Bradyrhizobium sp. WD16: one gene and its partner. The protein of the gene in region 1 interacts with the protein of each later gene in a pairwise test. Links are inferred from orthologs where the notes say so. Each region holds a gene or a part of one and is shown on either strand. Other genes may lie near its edges. The genes, in order: lpdA and DB459_RS14950.

What was found.
Region 2: the proteins of lpdA (region 1) and DB459_RS14950 interact in binary tests that used the Escherichia coli proteins (3 or more experiments, as listed by UniProt). The link is inferred for Bradyrhizobium sp. WD16 from one-to-one orthologs.

The regions. Positions count from the first base shown.
Region 1 is NZ_CP028908.1:1,782,974-1,786,094, reverse strand. Bases 157-2,961 are described here. They hold lpdA (dihydrolipoyl dehydrogenase), read left to right. Parts: upstream 157-759; coding sequence 760-2,163; downstream 2,164-2,961. Other genes in these bases: DB459_RS08255 (hypothetical protein), read left to right, coding at 2,314-2,889; DB459_RS08265 (SDR family oxidoreductase), read left to right, coding at 157-721. Outside these bases: more of DB459_RS08265, read left to right, coding at 1-156; DB459_RS08250 (DUF4337 domain-containing protein), read right to left, coding at 3,032-3,121. UniProt on the Escherichia coli protein: Lipoamide dehydrogenase is a component of the glycine cleavage system as well as of the alpha-ketoacid dehydrogenase complexes.
Region 2 is NZ_CP028908.1:3,232,822-3,236,238, reverse strand. What follows is about bases 85-3,185. They hold DB459_RS14950 (ATP-dependent helicase), read left to right. Parts: upstream 85-443; coding sequence 444-2,927; downstream 2,928-3,185. Other genes in these bases: DB459_RS14945 (hypothetical protein), read right to left, coding at 3,028-3,185; DB459_RS14955 (DUF1328 domain-containing protein), read right to left, coding at 85-126. Outside these bases: more of DB459_RS14955, read right to left, coding at 1-84; more of DB459_RS14945, read right to left, coding at 3,186-3,339. UniProt on the Escherichia coli protein: A helicase with DNA-dependent ATPase activity. Unwinds DNA duplexes with 3'-5' polarity. Translocates on single-stranded DNA with 3'-5' polarity. Initiates unwinding more efficiently from a nicked substrate than double-stranded DNA.

The DNA of each region.
Region 1 (3,121 bases):
CGGAGGCAGCCGCGGCATCGGCCGCGCCACCGCCCTGCTCGCCGCCAAGCGCGGCTGGCGTGTCCTGATCGGCTACGCCAGCAACGCCGAAGCGGCGCAGGAGGTGGTCTCCACCATCACGTCCGCCGGCGGCGCGGCGATGGCGACCCGTTGCGACGTCGCTTCCGAAGCCGACATCCTCGGCCTGTTCAAGGCCGCGGACGGCTTCGGCGAGCTCGGCGCGCTGGTCAACAATGCCGGGGTCGTCGACGTCTCGGCGCGGGTGGAAGACATGAGCGCGGCGCGCATCGCCCGCATCATGACCGTCAACGTCACCGGGAGCATGCTCTGCGCCCGCGAGGCGGTGAAGCGGATGTCGACCCGCCACGGCGGCAAGGGCGGCGTCATCGTCAACCTGTCGTCGGTGGCGGCCAAGCTCGGCTCGCCCAACACCTATGTCGACTACGCCGCCTCCAAGGCGGCGATCGACACCTTCACCCTCGGCCTCGGCTACGAGGTCGCCGCCGAGGGTATCCGCGTCACGGCGGTGCGGCCTGGCCTGATCGATACCGACATTCACGCCAGCGGCGGGGAGCCCGACCGCGCCTTCCGCCTCGCCAAGAACGTGCCGATGCAGCGCGTCGGCACCGCGGATGAAATTGCCAATGCCATCGTCTGGCTGATGTCCGACGATGCGTCCTACGTCACATCTTCCATCCTCGACGTGTCCGGCGGCCGCTGAAGAAGCCGCGGCACTTCAAGTCCCGAACAGGAGCACTCATGGCGAGCTACGATCTGATTGTCATTGGCACCGGCCCGGGGGGCTATGTCGGCGCTATCCGCGCGGCGCAGCTTGGGATGAAGGTCGCCGTGGTCGAGAAGAAGCCGACGCTCGGGGGCACCTGCCTCAATGTCGGCTGCATGCCGTCCAAGGCGCTGCTGCACGCGTCGGAACTGTTCGAGGAAGCCGAGCATTCCTTCGCCAAGATGGGCATCGGCGTTCCCACGCCCAAGCTCGACCTGCCGGCGATGATGAAGTTCAAGCAGGAAGGCATCGACGGCAACGTCAAGGGCGTCGATTTCCTGATGAAGAAGAACAAGATCGATGTGCTGCGCGGCACCGGCAAGGTGCTCGGCACCGGCCGGGTCGAGGTCAAGGCGGCCGACGGCAAGACCGAAATCTTCGAGACGAAGAACATCGTCATCGCCTCGGGCTCCGACGTCACCCGCCTCAAGGGCATCGAGATCGACGAGAAGCGCATCGTCTCCTCGACGGGTGCGCTATCGCTCGACAAGGTGCCGGAGAAGCTGGTCGTGATCGGCGCCGGTGTCATCGGCCTCGAGCTCGGCTCGGTGTGGCGGCGCCTCGGCGCGCAGGTCACCGTGGTGGAATTCCTGGATCGCATCCTGCCGGGCATGGATGGCGAGATCGTCCGCCAGTTCCAGCGCATCCTTGAGAAGCAGGGTATCGCCTTCAAGCTCGGCGCCAAGGTGACGGCGGTCGATGCCTCGGGCAAGAAGCTCAAGGCGCAGATCGAATCCGCCGCTGGCGGCGGGGCGGAGACGCTGGAAGCCGATGTCGTGCTGGTCGCCGTCGGCCGCGTGCCCTTTACCGACGGGCTCGGTCTCAAGGAGGCCGGCGTCGCCCTCGACAATCGCGGCCGGATCCAGACCGACGCGCATTTCGCCACCACGGTGCCCGGCGTCTATGCCATCGGCGATGTGATCGCGGGTCCGATGCTGGCGCACAAGGCCGAGGACGAGGGGGTCGCGGTCGCCGAGATTCTCGCGGGCCAGTCCGGCCACGTCAATTACGACGTCATTCCGGGTGTGGTCTACACCACGCCGGAGGTCGCCTCGGTGGGCAAGACCGAGGAAGACCTCAAGGCCGCCGGCATCGCCTATACCGTCGGCAAGTTTCCCTTTACCGCCAACGGCCGTTCCAAGGTCAACCAGACCACCGATGGCATGGTGAAAATCCTGGCCGACGCCAGGACCGACCGGGTGCTCGGCGTTCACATCGTCGGCCGCGAGGCGGGCGAAATGATCCACGAGGCGGCGGTGCTGATGGAGTTCGGCGGTTCGGCGGAGGATCTGGCCCGCACCTGTCACGCCCATCCGACCCGTTCCGAGGCGATCAAGGAAGCGGCGCTGTCGGTCGGCAAGCGCGCCATTCATATGTAAGTGTGAGCTGGCGCACGGCACGGAGTTCCGTCACGATGGCGGTTCCGGGCCGGGGGCGAACCCTGGGGGCATCAGCGAATTGGGTTGATCGGGCGCTGATGATCGACGGGTTGGCGCCAATTGGCGCAGCCGAGAGAGCAGGTGAACTGAATGGCTGAGCCGGGGCCGAGGACGACCATGCACCGCCTGCTGAGGCCGCTCTGGTTCCTGCTCGCGCTGCTCTTCCTGCTGGAGCAGTGGCTGTGGGACCATCTGGTGCCGGCGATCCGCTGGATCGTCGACATCATTCCCTGGCGCCGCCTCAAGCAGCAGATCGCCGCTGCCATCGATCATCTGTCGCCGACGGCGACGCTGGTGGTCTTCCTGATCCCGGCGGCGATCTATTTCGGTCTCGAATTGCTGGCGCTGTGGCCGCTGGCCTATGGTCACTGGCTGCTGGCGTTGATCGTGCTGGCCGCGGCCAAGATCATCGGCGCCGCGATCACCGCCTTCGCCTTCGACGTCACCCGCGACAAGTTGCTGCAGCTCGACTGGTTTCGCCGCGGCTACGAGCTGGTGATCGGCTGGCGCGATGCCGCCCATCGTCTGGCCGACCCTTACATCGCCCATCTGCGCGCGATGGCGAGGGCGTTGCGTCCGACAGCGCGGTCACATTGGCTCAAGCTGGTGCAGCGCTTCCGCCGGCGGGTTCAGGCGACATCGACGAAGCAGTCCGCGGTGGACTGACGAGTTCCTGCTCATCCTTCGAGCTGCGGCGCGCAGAGATGTCAGTGCGCAGCACACCCGATGTTGTCGTCGCCCGGTTTATGGTCGTCCGCAAGTGCGCGCCGCGCCGGTCTGCGTCATCGCACCCTCGGGCGCCATCGCCTCACATCAAATGCACCGCATGGGGCGCGAACAGGCCGAGTGCGGTGAAGGCGACGCCGCCGAGCGCCAGAAGGCCCGAGATCCAGGCCAG
Region 2 (3,417 bases), 1.4 Mb from region 1 along the record:
AAACAGCACGATGGCGACGAAGAAAATCGCCTTGGCGAGATGGATCGCATGGCCGGCGAGACCCGTGAGGCCGAGAAAGCCGGCTATGGCTGCCACGATCAGCAGTATCGCGATCCAGCCCAGCATTTTGGTGGTCCCTGTCGGCCGATCCAGCCGGTCGGCGCGGCCCACACAGGAGCAACCGCGGCCCGGAACAAACGTTCCCGCGAGACCGGCCAGGGCCACGAAGAGGCGGTTGGGCCGGCCTGCGCCTCGTTTCCGACGCGATTTCTGCGGAAAACCATTCTTTCCGCGTCCCTGGCGCCCGGCAACACCGCCGGCACGCTGTCCGCGATGGCCCACCCTCCCTATATCAGGGGTCCAGATCCGACGCCGACCCGGCGCCGCTCCGGCCGCTGGCTGGCCGGCGGCGACGGTGCCACAGTGGCGAGTATCCGATTCGCATGACCGAACCAGCTCCCTCTCGCCCGATCGCGGCGCCCGTTCACCAGCCCCAGGCCGGGGGAATCGCCGCGCGCGCCCGCGCGGCGGCGGCGCCGCAATATCTGACTGCGCTCAATCCCGAACAGCGCGCCGCAGTCGAGACGCTGGACGGGCCGGTGCTGGTGCTGGCCGGCGCCGGCACCGGCAAGACGCGGGTGCTGACCACCCGGATCGCCCATATCCTCATGCTCGGCCGCGCCCGCCCCGGCGAGATCCTGTCGGTGACCTTCACCAACAAGGCGGCGCGTGAAATGAAGCACCGCCTCGGCCAGATGCTCGGCCAGGCGGTCGAAGGCATGCCGTGGCTCGGCACCTTCCATTCCATCGGCGGCCGCATCCTGCGCAGTCATGCCGAATTGGTCGGGCTGAAGTCGAACTTCACGGTCCTCGACACCGACGACCAGATCCGGCTGCTCAAGCAGCTGCTGCAGGCCGAGAATATCGACGACAAGCGCTGGCCCGCGCGCATGCTCGCCGGACTGATCGACGGCTGGAAAAACCGCGGACTGACGCCGTCGCAGGTGCCGGCCGGCGAAGCCGCCGTATTCGGCAACGGCAAGGGCGGCAAGCTCTACACCACCTATCAGGAGCGGCTGAAGATCCTCAACGCCGCCGATTTTGGCGATCTGCTGCTGGAGAACATCCGCCTGTTCCGCGAACATCCCGATGTGCTGCGGAGCTATCAGAACCGCTTCAAATTCATTCTGGTCGACGAGTACCAAGACACCAACGTCGCCCAGTATCTGTGGCTGCGGCTCCTGTCCCAGACACCTTCGGCGCGGCCGTCGTCGCCGGCGCTGGCCGGCGAGATGGCTGGCGCCGCGCTGCCGGCGGAGACGACACCCGCCGAACCGCCCAGGAATGCCCCCAAGAACATCTGCTGCGTCGGCGACGACGACCAGTCGATCTACGGCTGGCGCGGCGCCGAGGTCGACAACATCCTCCGCTTCGATCACGATTTTCCCGGCGCCCGGGTGATCCGCCTCGAGCGCAATTATCGCTCGACCGGTCACATTCTCGCCGCCGCCTCGCATTTGATCGCCCACAACGAGGGCCGCCTCGGCAAGACGCTGCGGACCGAGGACGTGGACGGCGAGAAGGTCACCGTCACCGGCTCCTGGGATTCCGAGGAGGAAGCACGCGGCATCGGCGAGGAGATCGAGGAGCTGCAGCGCAAGGGGCATCCCCTCAACGAGATCGCGATCCTGGTCCGCGCCTCGTTCCAGATGCGCGAATTCGAAGACCGCTTCGTCACCCTCGGCCTGCCCTATCGCGTCATCGGCGGCCCGCGCTTCTACGAGCGCGCCGAAATCCGCGACGCACTGGCCTATCTGCGGGTGATCAATTCGCCCGCCGACGACCTCGCCTTCGAGCGCATCGTCAACGTGCCCAAGCGCGGCCTCGGCGACGCCACCGTGCAGCTCCTGCACGACCACGCCCGCAAGCGCCGCGTGCCGCTCACCGCCGCCGCCCGCGCGGTGATCGAGACCGACGAGCTCAAGCCGAAGGCCCGCGGCTCGCTGCGCGACCTGATCGCGAGTTTCGATCGCTGGCGCAGCCAGAGCGAGGTGGTGAGCCACACTGAACTCGCCGAGGTCGTGCTCGACGAGAGCGGCTACACCGAAATGTGGCAGAAGGACCGTTCGGCGGATGCCGCCGGTCGCCTCGAAAACCTCAAGGAGCTGGTGCGCTCCATGGAGGAATTCGAGAACCTGCAGGGCTTTCTCGAGCATATCTCGCTGGTGATGGATCGCGAGGGCAGCGCGGAAGAGGACGCGGTGTCGGTGATGACGCTGCACTCGGCCAAGGGGCTCGAATTCGACACCGTCTTCCTGCCGGGCTGGGAGGAAGGCCTGTTTCCGCATCAGCGCGCCCTCGACGATCAGGGCCGTGCCGGGCTGGAGGAGGAGCGCCGTCTCGCCCATGTCGGCATCACCCGTGCCCGCCGCCGCGCCAAGATCTATTTTGCCACCAACCGCCGCATCCACGGCTCCTGGTCCACCACCGTGCCGTCGCGTTTCCTCGACGAGTTGCCGGCCGACAATGTCGAGATCACCGAGAGCAAGGGGGGCGGCGGCTGGGGCGGCGCCGGCGGTTACGGCGCATCGCGCTTCGACGCCATGGAGAGCTTCGGCTCGACTTACGAGACGCCCGGCTGGCAACGCGCGCAACGCGGACGGGGCAAGCCCGGCGGTTTTACGGAAACGTCCGGCGGCGAGGCGCCCTTCGGCTCCTGGCGCAACAAGCGCGCGCCGACGACGATCGAGGGCGAACTGGTGGCGAAATCCACCGGCACCCAATCCGACTATTCACGCGGCGACCGCGTTTTTCACCAGAAGTTCGGTTACGGCAAGGTCACCGTGGTCGACGGCAACAAGCTGACCATCGCCTTCGACAAGGCCGGCGAGAAGCGCGTCGTCGACAGCTTCGTGCAGCGGGCTTAAATTTCACGCCGGTACCCCAAATCCTCCGGAACGGCTCCCGCATCGGCCACGACAGCCGCCGCCCTCAGGCGGCGGCTCGTCTCGCGTCGATGGCTCCGGATCAGTAATGGCGATGATAGCGGCGACGGTGGTGATAGCGCCGGTCCGGCACGCCGAGCACGCCCTTGACCCCGCCGACCACACCACCGACGGCACCGCCGACGGCACCGCCGACAACGCCGCCAACCGGCCCGGCTGCCCGATTGCCGCGGCGAACACCCTCCTCGGCACCGCCAACGATACCCTGGGCCTGCGCGAGGTGCGGGAGCGCCAACAGCGTCAACGCCGCGAAGGCCGCCATCACGGGCCAGCGGGCCGGCACCGGCCGCGTGTCGAGGCAGCTCTTCCCCTCAAGGTTGCGATAACGTGTCATCTGCTCGCGCTCCATTCGTCGATGCTGGGTATTGTGACGCTAGTGCGGCGTCTCGCAATTGCCTATGCCCTTTGCGGC